DNA from 3 places in the Paenibacillus sp. FSL H3-0329 genome. Region 1 is predicted to be linked to each of the others. Evidence: riboswitches for the same ligand, from Rfam matches in the RefSeq annotation. Region 1 holds a riboswitch; each other region holds the start of a gene.

Region 1 (5,772 bases):
ATTTATCATTCTTGCGGCAATATCTGCAAAGATAATCAATAAGCTCCCCAGAACAGCCGAGCAAGGTATAATCCAGCGGTAGTCCACTCCAACGAAATAACGTGTAACATGTGGAATAATTAGTCCTATAAAAGCAATCGGGCCAACCGTTGAAACCGCACTTCCAGCTAAGATAACCACAACAATCATACATGCCAACTGAACTAACCTTGTCCGCTGCCCCAGACCAACCGCAACTTCTCTTCCTAAGCTGAGCAATGTAACGGATCGTGATAACATCATCGCTGCAATTAAGGCTACGGCCACCCAAGGGAATATAATCTTGATCTGAGTCCAGCTAGCTCCCCCCATCCCACCGGCTAACCAGAAGGCTATATCCTGAGATAAGTTGAAAAGAATAGCTACTCCCTGACTAATAGCAACCAATAAAGCACTAACTGCCGAACCTGCTAGTGTCAATCGCAAGGGGGTCAGGCCATTAAAAGAAAGCGAACCGATTCCGAATACGATAAAAGAGGCCACAGCGGCACCGATAAAGCAATACAACATTAGTGAAGTGAATGAGAGTGAGGGTGCAAAAGCAAATACTATTGCCAGCGCTACTCCTGCTCCTGCATTCAAGCCTAACAGCCCTGAATCCGCAAGCGGGTTTCTTGTCATCCCCTGCATGATAGCCCCTGCTACTGCGAAGCAAGCACCGACTAAGGCGCCAGCAATAGCACGTGGAAATCGCAGTTCTCTAATCACCTGATGTTTTTGTAAATCTGGATTGAAATGAAATATTGCTTCCCATACCGTAGCTAACTTGATATCTGCCGCACCCACTGAGACCGAAAGTGCCAATCCGAAGGCAATGGCAGCAAGTCCAAAAATAAGAATACCAATGGCAGCTGCCGGTCGGGTATGTAGAGCTTTTTTGGGTTCATTGTTAATACGATTTGCGAAATCTGAGGGTGAAACCATGGGTTGTCTCCTTATTCAATAGTTACAATGGTTTATATGATAACAACAATCATTCTCATTATCGCAAAAATATTTATGTTGTACAATTGCAGGAACGATTTTTCCGTACTATGGGATTGGTTTATAAAAAAATGGTGCAGATCTTTGTATCACGAGATACTTGATCTGCACGCCCTTCCCCACCGAAATGATCAGTCTCATTCATGGTGAATTACGACTTTTATTTCACAAGACTTTTTAGCACATCGTCAATGATTTTGCTGCCAGCGTTCGCACCACTGTAAAGCCAGCTGCTTGTTGAGCTCATTTCATGCACATTTCCAGCTTTCACAGCTGGGATGCCCTTCCAAATTGCACTATCTAAGATCTCCGAACCCTCAGTCTTATCACTATTTACAAGGAAAATATGATCTGCAGTCAGCTCAGAAAGCTTCTCTAGCGAGATTGGATTCCAAGTTGCTCTTGTTCCTACTGGGATCTCTGTTACTAAGTTAGGAAGCTTTACGCCAAGGTCTGTATATAATACAGCACCACTGCTGCGGGTTTCGTCTACAATATAGAAGTTTTTTTGCACCAACCATAGAATAGCCGCGGACTCTTGTCCAATAGCTCCTGCAAGCTGTTCTTTCGCAGCCGCTGCTTTAACATCATAATCTTTAATGGCTTTTTCTGCTTCAGAGGTTTTGTTCAAAATCTCACCAATCTTGAGCAAAGATTTGCGCCAATCTTGATTTAGTTCATCCCCAATTACATAAGTGGGTGCAATCTTATTCAACTGATCGTAAATCCCGTTCTGAACAGAAGACTCCGATGGGATGATAATAAGATCCGGAGCAAAGCTGGTTACAGCCTCTAACGGAAGATCGTAACTAATTGTAGGAACATCCTTCAATTCAGTGGCCAGATAATCCTGAACGCCATTTGTAACTGACCATTGAGCTACTGGAGTCACACCCAGAGTTACCAATGAGTCTTCCAAATATGAACCCAGGACGCGCTGTGGATTAGCCGGAATCGTTACTTCATGGCCCATTGCATCTGTTAATGTCTTAGGAGCAGCAGGTGCCTCTGTAGATTCTGCTGTAGGAGCTGTTGTAGGCGCTGTTCCTGCATTTGATGAACTTTCAGCATTATTATTACCACAAGCGGAAAGTAATAGCGTCATCACTATTAGTCCGCTCATTGTCACTTTCATGCTTCCTGATCTTTTTCTGTTAAGCCAAAACATTAAAAACCCTCCTATATGTAACTGCTTTGATATTCAAAGGTGACCTTTACCTCTGCTTCACTTTTAAATGATATTGATTCTCATTCTCTGTGTCAACATATAAATTTCAAATTCTGTGGATTTGCAACAATTTCCTTCATATAAAATACAAAAGAGGTTATATTCCGAACGTTCCGGATATAACCTCATCTTTAATCTTCTACTTATTTATTTAAATGATAAGGGACAGTCGCTACTACAACGTCCTTTTGATTCATTAGATACGAGCGGATTAAAAAGCTGGTCTGATTATGAAGCACGGCTTGCCACCAATGTTTGGTAATAAACTGTGGAATCAGAATCGTGATGTGATCCGTCGCAGCTGTCTTCCACTCAACCGTATCGATAAACTTCACTAACGGACGAATGATACTACGATATCTGGAGCGAAGTACAATCAGGCGTACGCCTGGATTCCATTCCTCCCACCGTTGCTCCATCTTATGAATGTCTTCTTCATCAAAGCCTACATACACAGCAACAACATTATCTGTTAGAGACTTCGCATAGCTGATGGAATGTAATACAGCACGTGTAACCCCTGCAACAGGAACAACTACAGTACTTCCTTTAATTATAGGTTTATCAGTAGCCGGACATATACGCAGTTGATCCGCAGTGTTCAAATAGTGCTTATGAATACGGTGGAACACGAACATTACAGCAGGTAAGAAAATGAATGCCATCCATACGCTTGAGAATTTAGTAATAATAAATATAAGCGTAATCGTCAATGTAGTCAGCATACCGATGGTATTTACAACAAATCTTTTCACCCATCCAGCAGGTCTTGTTTTGATCCAATGCACCATCATCCCCAGTTGGGATAAGGTAAAAGGAATGAACACGCCTACCGCATAAAGTGGAATCAAACCTTCCGTATTCCCATGGAATGCAGCCACAAGTATGATAGACATAACTCCTAGAAAAATAATGCCGTTTGAGAAGCCCAGGCGGTCACCACGGACCATAAATGCGTGTGGCAGATATTTATCTTTTGCAAACATAAAGGCAAGCAGCGGAAACGCTGAATATGCTGTATTAGCTGCCAAGAACAAAATCACTGCTGTAATCCCTTGAATGAAAAAGTACAATCCGCCACGGCCAAAGGTCGATTCAGCGATCTGAGAGACAACCGTAGCCTTTTCATCTGGCACAATACCATACCAATACGCCAGCACAGTGATTCCGGTAAACATAAAGCCAAGGATAAGTCCCATGATCATTAGCGTCTTGGCTGCATTCTTCTCAGCCGGTGCTTTAAAGTTTGGGATCGCATTAGATACGGCCTCAACCCCCGTTAGGGCTGAACAACCAGAGCTAAACGCTTTTAATAGTAGAAACAAACTTACATTAGATACGGCGCTGCCTATTTCAGGAACATTCGCATGCGCGCCACCCATTGCATATTTAACGATACCGGAGATAATCAGAACAACAATCGAAACCACAAACAAATACACTGGAATTGCGATGAACGAAGCCGATTCAGTCACTCCGCGAAGATTAATGATTGTTAATAGAACGATAACAGATACAGCGATGAGAACAGTATGATTATGAAGACTTGGAAAAGCCGATGTGATCGCATCCGTCCCTGCCGAGGCACTAACCGCTACGGTAAGAATGTAATCCACCAATAATGAACCCCCAGCGAGCAGCCCTGTCGGAATACCAAGATTGCTCTTGGCTACGATATAAGCTCCGCCTCCTTGCGGATAAGCAAAAATCGTCTGCCGATAGGATAAAATCAGGATGGCCAGCAGGCCCAATACGGCTAATGCAATTGGCAGGGAATACCAGATGGCAGTAAACCCGGCAGCCACCAGTACAATCAGTATTTGTTCCGTTCCGTAGGCTACAGACGAGAGCGCATCAGAAGACAGGACAGCCAGTGCTTTAACCTTGGATAACTTTTCATGATCGAGTTCATTCGACTTCATCGGACGTCCGATCAATAGTCGTTTTACCTTGCTTACCATGGTGGATACAGTTCCTTTCTTTGGGAGCTGAAACGGAATTTCCGTGCGCTGTTTTCATCGGTGGATTTCATAAATGCAGACACAAAAATAAGCATACGGAAATGATCCGCATGCTTATGCATGGTCATTTTCCCACCTTGCTTACGAGGTTAGCTGGCGGATTCGGGCTGTGGTTATAGCCCTACGGTACAGGTCTGTTCGACCCGGTTCCGATTCACCCCATTGGCATGAATGCCAAGTTTGGTTCCCCCGTTTTTCCTAAGAAAATTCAGCGCATATTCAACTTCTCACAAGGTCTAATATTAGTCTACAAAGTGCCTACAGTAAAGCGTTGAAAAAAATGAAAAAAGAATGAAAAAACATCCAATAAGCTCAAATATAGCGTCTTATTGGATGCTCTCTTTCATTATCTTCAATTATCCCTCTAGCCCGTGATTTTAATACCTTTTCAGCTTTTTTGTAACTTCCAAAGCGAAAACTAAAATCCTAAGCTCTCCTCTGCATCTACTTCAATCATTTCTTCTTCCTTACGTCCATACCAAAGAAGGAGACTAATTAGAGCAAAAGCGATTAAAGCTAACAAAGGAATCGTAATAAATCCGAAGTAGTTCAAGTAATCTTTATTACAAGGAACACCAATTGTACAAGGTAGAACTTTACTTAACGCTGGAATCTTCTGTTCCGCATAATGATAGATTGAGATACTGCCACCAATCAAACTTAATGGAAGCACATAAGGAATGATGCGCTTATCTCCACGGAAAGTGGCAATTCCCAACAAAAATAACTGCGGATACATAAAAATCCGCTGAAACCAGCAAAGCTTACAAGGTTCATATTTCAAGACTTCACTTAAATACAAGCTACCAGCTACAGCAACCAAAGAGACAAACCAGGCCAGATAGAGGCAGTTACGCTTGCAAAAAGATAGGAATTTTGTCACTTTGCCTCCACTGCTTTTGCGGCGGTGTTAATTTCAGATGTAATCGCTTCAATATCGAAAGGTTCAGCCGTTTTCACCCCATTAATGTAGAGCGAAGGCGTAGTTGTCACGCCTGCGTCAGTTGCCAACTGAATGTCTTTCTTCAGCTCATCTGCATAAGTTTTCTCTTGGATGTCTTTACGCAACAGATCGTAATCGATCGCTAATTTCTCTTTTTCAGCAAGGCTTATCAAGAAATCCTCAGTGGCCCATTCGTCGCTCTCATCCCCTTGCTGCGCATATACAGCATCATAGAACTTCCAGAATTCATCCTTATTCTGATGGTATACAGACAATGCAGCTAGTGAAGCTGTCTCAGAGTCAGGACCAACGAAAGCCATATTTACAAAGTAAAGAGCTGCTTTTCCCTCGTTGACAAAATCTTGAACAATTTTCGGTTTCATGGAGCCAGCAAACTGGGAACAAGCTGGACATTTGAAATCGCCAAATTCAACAAGCTTAACAGGTGCATCCTCATTACCAATCCTAGGTAGCTCACTGTAATTGAATTCTACCGGTTCTCCTGTAGAGACATTCTTTGCTGCATCTTTCGAAGCTAACATAAACAATCCAACAAA
Region 2 (5,772 bases), 2.0 Mb from region 1:
GAATATCACACCTAGTAACTCGCCCACCACACACCCCAATAGCACAGATCACTACGCGTGATCTATAGTCATATGGCATAGTAAAATCCATTACTTTTCCTACTCTTTACTCCATAAAAAAGAAGCTGCCCCCAAGTAGAATTCACTACTTTTGAGTCAGCTTCTTTTACTATGATTCTTGGTTCACAACTTCACTCTCAAAACGGTCAATACTTTCATTAGGACCAATGAGTACCATAACATCGCCTTCACTTAAATAATCATGGGCAGTTGGAGCGACGATTATTCCGCTTTCCCTATTTAGGGCAACAATGCTGCAGCCATATTTAGCTCTTGTATTTAAATCGGACAAGCTTCTGCCGTTCATGCAGGATGGCACGGTCAGCTCGACAATTTTATAATCCTTGGACAGTTCAATATAATCCAGCAAATTGGGCGTCACCAGCTGGTGTGCCACACGAATCCCCATATCCCGCTCCGGAAAAATAACCCGATCAACCCCCAGCCGCGACAGTGCGCGGCCATGAAGGATGGAGATTGCCTTAGCCACCACTTGCTTGACTCCAATCTCCTTTAACAAAATGGCCGCCAGAATGCTTCTCTCCATATTGTCACCAATCGCAACAATCCCACAATCAAAGTTCCGTACACCAAGCGAGCGCATAATTCCCTCATCTGTAGCATCTGCTACTACCGTATGCGTCAGCTGATCGCTCATTTCCTCCACGCGTTCTTCATGGTGGTCAATGCCGAGCACCTCGTAGCCCATTTCCATCAGCTCAAGCGCCAGGCTTGAACCGAAGCGACCTAAGCCGATTACTACAAATTGCTGTGCTTTCATTTCTAATTAACTCCTATCCAATAATTATTTTACCTTCAGGATACTTATACAGTGGTTTACCCTGTTTGGGACCGAGTGCATACGCCAAGGTTAGTGGACCTAGCCGACCTGCAAACATCGTCAGACAGAGTAGAATCTTACCGATCGCTGACAGTTCCGGAGTTAGCCCCATAGTCAGTCCTACCGTAGCAAAGGCGGAGGTCGTCTCAAACAAGATTGCCAAGAAATTACTGTCTTCAGTTGTGGAGAGTATCATCGACACAGAGGCGATTAACAACAAAGCCAGCAGTGTGATCGTTAATGCCTTGTAGATGCGCTCTTGAGCCAGCCGATAACGGAACAACACAACATCTTCCCGTCCACGCAGCATAGCAATAACAGCACCAATCATCATCGTAAAGGTTGTTGTCTTGATCCCGCCGCCCGTTGAGCCTGGAGAAGCACCAATAAACATAAGAATCACTATAAAAAATTGTGTAGCCTGCCGAAGTCCAGCAATATCAACTGTGTTCGCGCCAGCCGTACGGGGAGACACGGATTGAAAGAAGGCTGATAATATTTTACCGCCAAAATTCAGTGAACCTAGGGTACGAGTGTTAGTAAACTCGAATATAAAAATAACCAGAGCTCCGATCAGAATCAGCCCTGTGCTGGTGGACAGGACAACTTTACTATGTAGAGACAGCCTGCGGGTTACCCGAAACTCCACCAGATCTGACATTACAATAAAACCAATCCCGCCGGAGACAATCAGAAACATCACAATAATATTCACAAGCGGATCATATACATAATCAGTTAAACTGCGAAAATCCCCAAAAATATCGAACCCCGCATTATTAAACATAGACACCGCATGAAATATGCCAAAATAAATCGCTTTTCCCAGTGGCATATCAAAAGCCCAGCGAATAGACAGCAGCAAAGCGGCACAGCCTTCTATGACAAGAGAATATATAAGGACTCTCCGGATCAGTCGCACAATTCCTTCCATAGAGCCTTGATTCATGGCTTCCTGTAGGATTAGCCTGTCCCGCAAAGAAATTTTACGCTTTAACACCAGTGAAAATAGAGTGGCCATGGTCATAAAACCTAAGCCGCCGATCTGGATCAGGATCATAATTACGGTTTTCCCAAAAATCGTGAACGAAGTTCCGGTATCCAGCACAACAAGTCCTGTTACACAGGTTGCCGAAGTTGAAGTAAATAATGCATCAATAAATTCCACGGAATTCCCGCTTGTGCTTGAAATGGGCAACATAAGCAGCAAGGCCCCTATCAGAATAATCGATGCAAAACCAAGCACCAGTATCTGCGGCGGCGAGAGCTTCAGAAACTTAAATTCAGAAATCCTGCGAAACTGTGAAGCCACTATGCTCACCTTCTTATCAAAAATTCCAACAAAAAAAGCACTGGAAAACCAATGCTGACTTGGTTCCTGCAGTAAATTAGCCTACGAGGTTAGCTGACGGATTCGGACTGTGCAGGCTGCCCTATTCGTTCCTAGAACGAAATTCACCCCTGATGAAAGTGCCATTTATCTTGTACACTCCACTTTTCATCACTTCTTATGGTTCCCCCGTTTTCACCAGAAATTCGGCTACTATACAATTGCATACAAATTATATACGTTATTTAGTGAATTCACAAAGACACAATTAATGCTCATTCACATGAAAAAATGCGGTTTAAAGAGACTGCATCAAATGGAGTACCTTTTCTCATCACTTTTCCGTGTTTTCCCTGCAATTACACCGATTCTCACCATTCGTACACAAATGAACACGATAAAATTCATGGTATAAATTCACATGACTATTCTATACTATCTCTATTACCCATAAAAAGAACATATAATGTTTTTTGTAACCAGCCAGGCACTAATACTATAATGGAACATAACATTGTCAGTACATAACAAGGAGGCGTTACATGAATCCCGTCGGCCAGCCCCTACAGCAACGTGCCCTCTCCAAGAGGCTCATCATCTCGGGCATTATCGGTCTTATTCTATTTATTATGTTTCAGATTTCCCCTTCGCTGCTAAGCAGCTCTACAGGGGAAGATACCACCGTTATTAGCAAGGCAGAAGCCCGTGACCAAGCCGTATTATTCGCAGAACAAAAGCTCAATTACACCGAAGCACCAAACGATCAATGGAATGTACTTTACGAGACGGACTCTTCCTTTTATGGTTATATGTCTCGCGAGAAGCTTGTGGAGGACTACACCAAGAAAAAATTGGATCAAAAATATCCTTTTGATGTCTTTCGTGCAACGCTTACTCCGTCAGCGGATCAAGAGCCGCAAATCATCGTTGACCTCAATATGTATACCGGCGAGATTGTCGCTTTCTCAAAGGCTGCAAAAGTTGCCTCCGAAGAGGGGTCTGGCATTGCTTCCGTTGGTGCAAAAGAGGACAAGGGAGCTGACCTCACTCTAGCGCAGAAGGAGAATCTTGCTCGTCCTTGGCTTCAGGAATGGGAAGTAAATCCTGCCAAGCTACAAATTGAATCGAATACAGGAAGCCATGGGCTAGTGTATACGGATAGTACTGTTCAGGTCGGCGAATCCTTATTGCACTATTATTTTGATTTCAGTGGAGAGCAGGTCTCCAGCTTTAATGCCGGATTCACTGCACCAGCTTGGCATACCTCCTACGTACAAGGACAGACCTCTTTAGCGGAAAAGCTAACATTATTCGGTTACGGTATACCCACACTGATTTTAGGAATTCTGGCACTCGTCTACAGTATTCTTAGAAGAGAGCATACTTCCTTTAAACGTGGAGTATTCCTAAGCTCAGCCTATTTTGTAATCATGATGATCAGCACCTATAATATGCTGCCTGAATCTACGGGCGAAGGGCTAGAAGCACAGATTACCTCTGTCATTATGTTTATCATTTATGCTTTGTACAGCCTGCTGATGTCCTCCTTGCTCTACTTCTCTTTAGTGGGCGGCAATGGCTTATGGCGAAAAGAGGAAGGCATGAACCCTTGGCCCCGCGCCAAAGAGCCCGGCTATGGACAATATGTGTTGGACAGTATCCGGGCTGGTTACATCTGGGCTTTCATTCTGCTAGGGGTGCAGACGGTTATGTTCATCATATTATCGTTTACCTTGCACAATTGGTCTACTACAGACGCCACCCAATCTCCTTATAACATGAGATATGCTTGGCTTCTGCCTATCGTCGCATGGCTCGCTGGTTTATCTGAGGAAGCCATTTATCGCTTTTTCGGAATTCCTATGCTGAAAAAGGTGTTCCGGAACACTTTTGTCGCTTGCTTGATCACCACGCTGGTTTGGGCGTTTGGCCATACGTTATATCCGATCTATCCCATCAGCTCCCGTCCCATTGAGCTGACCGTAATCGGGCTGCTGTTCAGTTATATTTTCCTTCGTTACGGATTTATTGCTGTCATGTTCAGCCACGTCGTGTTTGACAGCATCCTGATGGGCGCTACGCTGATCTTTATGAAGGAGAGCGTAAATGTAGGCGCGGGTATCTTCGCGATTATTATGCCGTTCATAGTCGCTTACATCGTCTATCGATTTAATCCACCACAGAAACCTAAGCCGGTGGAGCCTTCTTCTTTGATTTAAGAAAATAAAATAGTGTACATCCTATAACCAAATTAAAAAAAGGGCATCATAGCAGCTTTAGTCGCTGCTGTGATACCCTTTTTCTTTTGTCATCATTGCTATGAGGTTGGCTCTTCGTCCTTGAGCGCATCAAGAATTTGTCTTGCCAGCTTTTCTCCAATAGAAAGTGTACGGAAATCATCCACGGAGGCTTCTTTAATTTTCTTAAGCGATCCGAAATGCTTAAGCAACGCTTTACGGCGCTTCTCACCTATACCAGGTATAGAGTCCAGCTTGGAGGTAACCATGGACTTCCCGCGCTGTTCACGGTGGAAGGTGATCGCGAACCTATGGACCTCATCCTGAATCCGTTGCAAAAGGTAAAATTCCTGACTGTCCCGGGCTAGCGCGACAGGTTCTGGCGGATCTCCAACCAAAAGCTGAGCCGTCTTATGCTTATCATCCTTAACAAGGCCGCAGACCGGAATGAATAATCCCAGCTCATTCTCCAGAATATCAATAGCAGAGGAGATTTGCCCTTTCCCGCCATCGACCACGATAAGATCCGGTATCGGAAGATTCTCCTTCAATACCCGTTCATATCGCCGCCGAATGACCTCGCGCATCGTTCCATAATCATCCGCACCCACTACCGTACGAACCTTATATTTACGATACTCTTTTCGTGCAGGCTTGCCATCAATGAAGACAACCATCGCTGAGACCGGGTTAGTCCCCTGAATGTTCGAGTTATCGAACGCCTCAATGCGGCTCAAGCGTTCAAGACCCAAGCTCTCACCTAAGCTGATCGCTGCTCCAGAGGTACGCTCTTCATCCCGTTCAATCAGCCGGAATTTCTCGTCGATAGCCACTCTTGCATTTTGACAGGCCATGCCAACCATCTGCTTCTTAAGGCCGCGTTGTGGCACAAGCACCTTAATGCCCAGCCACTCCTGCAGAATGGAGGCGCCGCCGGCGGCATCCACGATCCCAGCTGCAGCAGCTTCCTCCGCCGCCGTCGAACGTGCCTCAGCCTCTTCAGCCGATTCAGGAGTATCTTCACCCTGTTGTAAATCCGCTTCTGCTGGAGCAGCTATCGTGATCTCAGGTTTAGCCTCTTTATTAGCCAGAGACTCCTCATCGAGCACATCCGGCAGCAGAATCTCCTGCGGCAAAGCGGGATTATCACTGTAATACTGCGTCACATAAGACATAAAGTCACTGTAGGCTTCACCATAGAACGGGAACACGGAGGAATGGCGCTGGATCATCTTCCCTTGTCTCATGTACAGAATCTGTACACACATCCATCCCTTGTCTACAGCATAACCAAATACATCCCG
Region 3 (5,772 bases), 3.3 Mb from region 1:
TCTTATTGGAGAGCAAACATCTAAACAACTTTAGGCTGGCGGAAATAGAGCCCAAGACGCTCTCTCGCTGGACATTAAGTGTAACTAAACTAATTGAAACCGTGCTCGGAACTCTTGTCTGGTGAGGTGAATGATTGTGAGAACATCGATAACCCGCGGCTGGCAAAGCATGAAGGAGCAATTTTATATTTTAATTCTGCTCTTCATCTACCGACTGCTCTGGGGCTACTTTATGTATGGTTTCATCCGATCTGCTATTATTCCAATTCTACTGCGCTATCCGGATAAAGACGCCGGAGGCAGCGGTATGGGCAGACTGTTGTATTATATCGAGGGACAGTTCAGCTTGAATACGGACCCTGCGATACGCACTTGGTTATGGATGCTTCTGGCGCTTGTTGTCTTGCGACTTCTGCTTTCCCCTTTCATAAGGGCAGGATTGCTGCATGAGCTCCACCAGGAGCGAAAGGGCGAGCGTGGACTGTTCTTTTTCCCTGGCATGAAGATCTATGGACTACCTGTCTTAGTCTTTAGCCTAATCGAATGGGTGCTGACCCTGCTGCCGCTGTACTGGCTTGCTCCAAAAATGTACGGGCTGTTCTTATCCTCTTTGTTTAACTACGCTTTGTTACTTCATTTAGTACCATACGTATTGGCATGGCTTATATATATTTTTATCGTGCGCCTGTTTCTTCTATATATGCAGTTTGGTTACACCGGCGGTACAGGAATGTTCTCCTCCCTGTTCATCTGCTTGCGGTCACTGATTCCTGCTATAGGTGTTTCCATTGTACTTGGTGCGGGAGGCCTGCTCTTACTGCTAGTGTGCGGACTGACGGGTCTGTTCTGTCCCGGCCTACCGGCACTTATAATACGGCAAATCTCACCACTACCTTCTACGCTCTTAAAAATGTGGGGAATCTCTGCACAATATCATCTATGGCGTAGCAAAGCATTTCCACAATAAATCAACCTTATTTGACATAATAAAAAGGTCCCAATTCCTGTATTTGAACTGTGACCCGTAAGATGGAAACTTTGAAAAAAGTGACCCTCTTACGGGTCATTTTGTGTTTTAATCGAAATATCGAAATAACGGAGGAAGCCTTCATGAATAACAAAACAAGAGGAAGCTCAAGGATATTCAACGAAAATGAGATCAAACAACTAGAGAACAATCCAAATGTAGAGAACGTGACGGAAAAGAGTATTACCTATTCACCAACGTTTAAGTTGGCTGCGGTTAAGGCCTATAAGGAAGGCCAAGCCCCAATGGAGATCTTCCTTAGCGCAGGATTTAACCTAGATATTATCGGTCGCAAGAAGCCTAAGCATTGCCTAACCCGTTGGCGTAATACATATAATGCTCTGGGAGAGGCTGGACTACTAGAGGAACAACGAGGAAAAGGATCCCCGGGCAGACGACCGACAGGGGAACTTTCTACCGAGGAAAAGTTAAAACGTGCAGAAGCACGAATCAAGCTTCTGGAGATGGAGAACGACTTCTTAAAAAAGCTGGAGGCGCTCGAAAAGCAGAAGATGCAGAGGAAACGTTGACCCCCTCCGAGCGCTACGAAATTATTAACCAAACGATACGTAAGCACGGTCTGCAGCGAATGACGCGTTATTTGTGTAAGCTAGCTTGTGTGAGCTTAAGCGGATATTACCGTTGGCAAGTCGCTGAGGAAGCAAGACAGTTGCGAGAGAAGGCAGACGAACGAGACGCTTTCCTTATCAAGAAACACTATGACGCTTTGAATGGTAAAGCTGGAGCATTGGTCGTGAAGATGTGGCTGGAACGGGAGAATGGTATCATCATGAATCATAAAAAGATTCGAAGATTAATGCGAAAATATAAGCTTGTTGCTACGATCCGGCAAGCAAATCCCTATCGCAAGATGGCAAAAGCCACACAAGAGCACCAAACATGTCCCAACCTACTCAAGCGCCAGTTTGACCAAGGAGAGCCTGAGAAAGTGCTGCTGACGGATATTACCTATATGCATTATGGTAATGGACAATGTGCTTATTTATCCGTGGTGAAAGACGGGGCTACGAGACAAATTTTAGCTCACTACCTCTCTTCTTCATTGGCTATGCCAATTGTAGAACGAACACTGGAGAAACTACTTGAACGACTGGATGGCAATATTCATCCAGAAGCCCTTTTGCATTCGGATCAAGGAATGCACTATACTCACCCTAGATTCCGCCTTCTCGTACGCGAAGCTGGGTTTACACAGTCCATGTCACGGAAAGGGAACTGCTGGGATAACGCCGCCATGGAGAGCTTTTTTGGCCATCTGAAGGATGATTTGGAGTACAAGACATGTATGACTCTCTTGGAATTACGAACAAAGGTTGATGACTATATCGCCTACTATAACTCCGAGCGATATCAATGGACATTAAAAAAGATGACTCCCGATGAATTCAGGAGTCACCTATTAATTGCTTCTTAAAGGTCTTCTTTTTTCAACTTTCCACAAATACGGTCACAGTTCAATTCAGGAGCTGGGACTTTTTCTCATTACGGATAACTTAAGAGTATTTGCAAAATCGTAAAAGCTCTGTTACAATAAGTCCTGTGCTATTAGTAACAATTTTGTAATCAATTGAAACGATTCCTACATAACTAAATGTATTTATCGTAAGTGTAACTGTCGAAACGTCATTCTCTGGTGCTTAACACGCCTAATTCCTTTGCACCGGGAAGTGGGGGAACCATATTTTGGGTGAATTGATCTCGCTTTACAGGGATCATAGGGAATCTTCTACCGAACCCTTAAGCTAACCTCGCAGGCCTTGGAAGGAGTGCATCTTTTGAAAAGACATAATTTAAGAAAAAAATGCGTCGCTGCGGCGCTAGGACTTGTAATGGCATTATCTATTGGTGGAGGAAGCGCCTTTGCCGACTCTAAAATGGACTCTGTAATCTCAAAGACTATTGGAGTTGCCTATAAAACCGGAGGTACAAGCACTGCCGGATTTGATTGCTCTGGATTTACAAAGTATGTATTCAAGAATGTGGGTCTTACTTTACCTCGTACATCAAAAGCTCAATATAGCGTTGGAACTGCTGTATCCAAAAGCAATCTGCGTTCTGGTGATCTAGTGTTCTTTAACACACTTGGCAATGGAGTATCCCATGTCGGCATTTATGTTGGAAACGGAAAATTCGCACAATCGTCCTCTTCGCGTGGAGTGACCATCACTTCACTCAGTCAGGCCTACTGGGCCAATCGTTATGTTGGCGCTAAAAGAGTAATGAGTACTTCAGCTTATCAAGCTGTAGCCTTCGATTGAAACCTTCCTCACAACTATAACCTCACAATTACAACTATATGAACCTGAATCTGATTATGCCCGTAATCAAATTCGGGTTTTTCTTTATTCCATAATATATTTTTACACTATTAGAGCCCAATTGAAACACGTTTATTTGATAAAAATTGCAATTATATTAAAAATTAGGTCATTATTAACGCTTACATATGCCTTTCTACCGTAAAAATGCCAATTTTTCTGCATTAATATGTTAAAAACGATTGCCAAGCGGCTTTCTGTTTGTTACAATTAGCGCAGTGAGATTTTAGTAACATTTTTGTAATCATTAAGTTGTTATTTACAAAGGTTTTGTCATGTATTGATTACAAGCTAATCCTAATCAACAGTATGAGCCGAGTTTCCTAACTATTAGGAAAACGGGGGAACCAACTTTGGGTGAATTGACCTCCATTATATAGAGGGGTCATAGGGGACCTTCAACCGAACCCTTAAGCTAACCTCGTAGGCATTTGGAAGGGGTATACACTTTTGAAGAAGAAGTTAGCAGCAGCAGTACTAAGCTTTTCCATCATCCTCACCATCGGAGCAGGAAGCGCTTTCGCAGATTCCAAAATGGATAAAGTGATTGACAAGGCCATCGGTACTAAATACGTATCCGGCGGTATATCCACTAACGGATTTGATTGCTCCGGATTTACAATGTATGTGTTTGATAAGATTGGCATTAACCTTCCACACCAATCAGGTTCCCAATATCAAATGGGCACAGCAATCTCCCGTGATGATATAAGAGCCGGAGACCTTGTATTCTTCAATACAAGTGGCAAAGGTGTCTCCCATGTCGGCATTTATGTCGGTGAAGGTAAGTTCGCACACGCTTCTACCTCACGCGGTGTTACGATTAGCTCTCTGAGTGATAGCTACTACGTGAAACGCTACGTTGGTGCCAAGCGCATTATGAGCACAGACGCTTACCAATCGGTTGCTGCTGAATCGGAAGACAATGATGATGTGCAATAAATAACGTACATAGGCTCTTTTCCAAGGTACTCTTGGAGGAGAGCTTGTTTTTTTGTCTTATTACTTATTTACCCCTCTCATAATTTGTAAAACATTCCCCTCATATAAAGTTTCTGAGTCGAACCTCCCCCATTTTGTATATAATTAGTAATATAGCAATGTCCTCGTGAAAGGAGATCGTTGACCTTATGATAAACCCCTCGGTAACTTTTCATGTTGTTCCTATGGAGGCAATTCACGGAGAAGCTATTTGTAAGTGGAGCTATACGCCCCCATATAATATTTATGGCTGGATGCCGTGGGAGCAGATGCAGGCTCTTGGCATCGAGTTTGGTGATCCGCAGCTCCGGGAGGAACAATATATCTCCATATTAAATGAAAATAAGGTTTTGTGCGGATTCGCACAGTTGTTCCCGATGGAAGGAGTCGTCCGTTTAGGAGTTGGGATGCGCCCCGATCTATGCGGCCATGGTTTAGGCAAACTATTCGTAGATGCCATCGTCCAGACAGCCTTGAGTCGTTATCCTGATCGTGAGATAGATCTGGAAGTCCTGACCTGGAACCAACGCGCCATTCGAACTTATCAAAAATGTGGATTTACGATTACAGATACGTATGAACGCCGCACACCTACAGGAGACAAACCTTTTTATTGCATGGTCTATGACAAATGATATTAAATACCAGATATTTCATAAGAATGATTGTATTCTCGTTCATTTTTTTGTCACAAACCCTATGATAACGCTTCACCATAAGCTATAATGTAGGGAGCAGCTTACATAGAAGGGACGAATTGGGATGCAGAAATGGATCATGAGCGGTTTGTTTTTTGCCGCCTGTGCCTTTGCGGTAGTACTCATGTTTACACTTCCGGGTAAAGAAGAGGTAGCAGAAGAAAATAAGCCCACGATGCCGGTAGTTCAACTGGACGCCGCAAAGGCAGAAGCAACCGTGAAAGCCAGCTGTATCACCTGTCACGGCGATCAGCTTCAAGGTGGAGTTGGACCAAGTCTTCAGAATGAAGGCGGTCAGCATGACGCTGAGGAAATCTACAGCATCGTCACCAAAGGACGTGGCCAAATGCCTTCCTTTAAGGAGAAGCTAGCTCCTGAAGAGATCGCCAACGTCGCACTCTGGCTCTCAGAGAAAAAGTAACCAGCCAAGCAACCAAAAACGCCCGTGTATGAGATAGGTGACTATCTGTGCACGGGCGTTTATTTTATGATTTTGGCTAAACTAATGATTTTTTTCAAAGGCTTCATTAAATTCATGCGCCTCTCGAAGATCTAGAGCTGTAATCCCATCTTCTTCATTAGATTTCAGGCGCAGGGTAACTGTTTTATAATCAATCGTAATATGTGGATGGTGATCGAAGGCTTCTGAAATCGTGGCTACTTCATCAACGAACGCAATGCCCTTCATATATTGGCTGAACATATATTTTCGCACCATAACATTATC

The links. A riboswitch is a leader RNA that binds a small molecule or an ion and turns the genes downstream of it on or off. The one in region 1 is predicted to bind cyclic di-AMP.
Region 2: another riboswitch for cyclic di-AMP. It lies ahead of NSQ66_RS25165 (TrkH family potassium uptake protein); the one in region 1 lies ahead of NSQ66_RS16270 (APC family permease).
Region 3: another riboswitch for cyclic di-AMP. It lies ahead of NSQ66_RS00545 (C40 family peptidase); the one in region 1 lies ahead of NSQ66_RS16270 (APC family permease).

What each region holds. Positions count from the first base shown of each region.
Region 1 covers NZ_CP150150.1:3,705,767-3,711,538, forward strand. The annotation lists gene NSQ66_RS16260 (iron ABC transporter permease) at 1-963, opposite strand, end outside; gene NSQ66_RS16265 (iron-hydroxamate ABC transporter substrate-binding protein) at 1,184-2,191, opposite strand; gene NSQ66_RS16270 (APC family permease) at 2,395-4,212, opposite strand; cyclic di-AMP (ydaO/yuaA leader) riboswitch at 4,337-4,496, opposite strand; gene NSQ66_RS16275 (disulfide oxidoreductase) at 4,691-5,155, opposite strand; gene NSQ66_RS16280 (DsbA family protein) at 5,152-5,772, opposite strand, start outside.
Region 2 covers NZ_CP150150.1:5,698,370-5,704,141, forward strand. The annotation lists gene NSQ66_RS25160 (TrkA family potassium uptake protein) at 170-841, opposite strand; gene NSQ66_RS25165 (TrkH family potassium uptake protein) at 855-2,213, opposite strand; cyclic di-AMP (ydaO/yuaA leader) riboswitch at 2,278-2,453, opposite strand; gene NSQ66_RS25170 (CPBP family intramembrane glutamic endopeptidase) at 2,774-4,450, shown strand; gene uvrC (excinuclease ABC subunit UvrC) at 4,549-5,772, opposite strand, start outside.
Region 3 covers NZ_CP150150.1:111,856-117,627, reverse strand. The annotation lists gene NSQ66_RS00560 (M1 family metallopeptidase) at 1-125, shown strand, start outside; gene NSQ66_RS00555 (hypothetical protein) at 137-967, shown strand; one part of gene NSQ66_RS00550 (IS3 family transposase) at 1,111-1,498, shown strand; one part of gene NSQ66_RS00550 (IS3 family transposase) at 1,498-2,462, shown strand; cyclic di-AMP (ydaO/yuaA leader) riboswitch at 2,682-2,820, shown strand; gene NSQ66_RS00545 (C40 family peptidase) at 2,878-3,306, shown strand; cyclic di-AMP (ydaO/yuaA leader) riboswitch at 3,669-3,811, shown strand; gene NSQ66_RS00540 (C40 family peptidase) at 3,856-4,308, shown strand; gene NSQ66_RS00535 (GNAT family N-acetyltransferase) at 4,497-4,982, shown strand; gene NSQ66_RS00530 (cytochrome c) at 5,110-5,466, shown strand; gene NSQ66_RS00525 (4a-hydroxytetrahydrobiopterin dehydratase) at 5,548-5,772, opposite strand, start outside.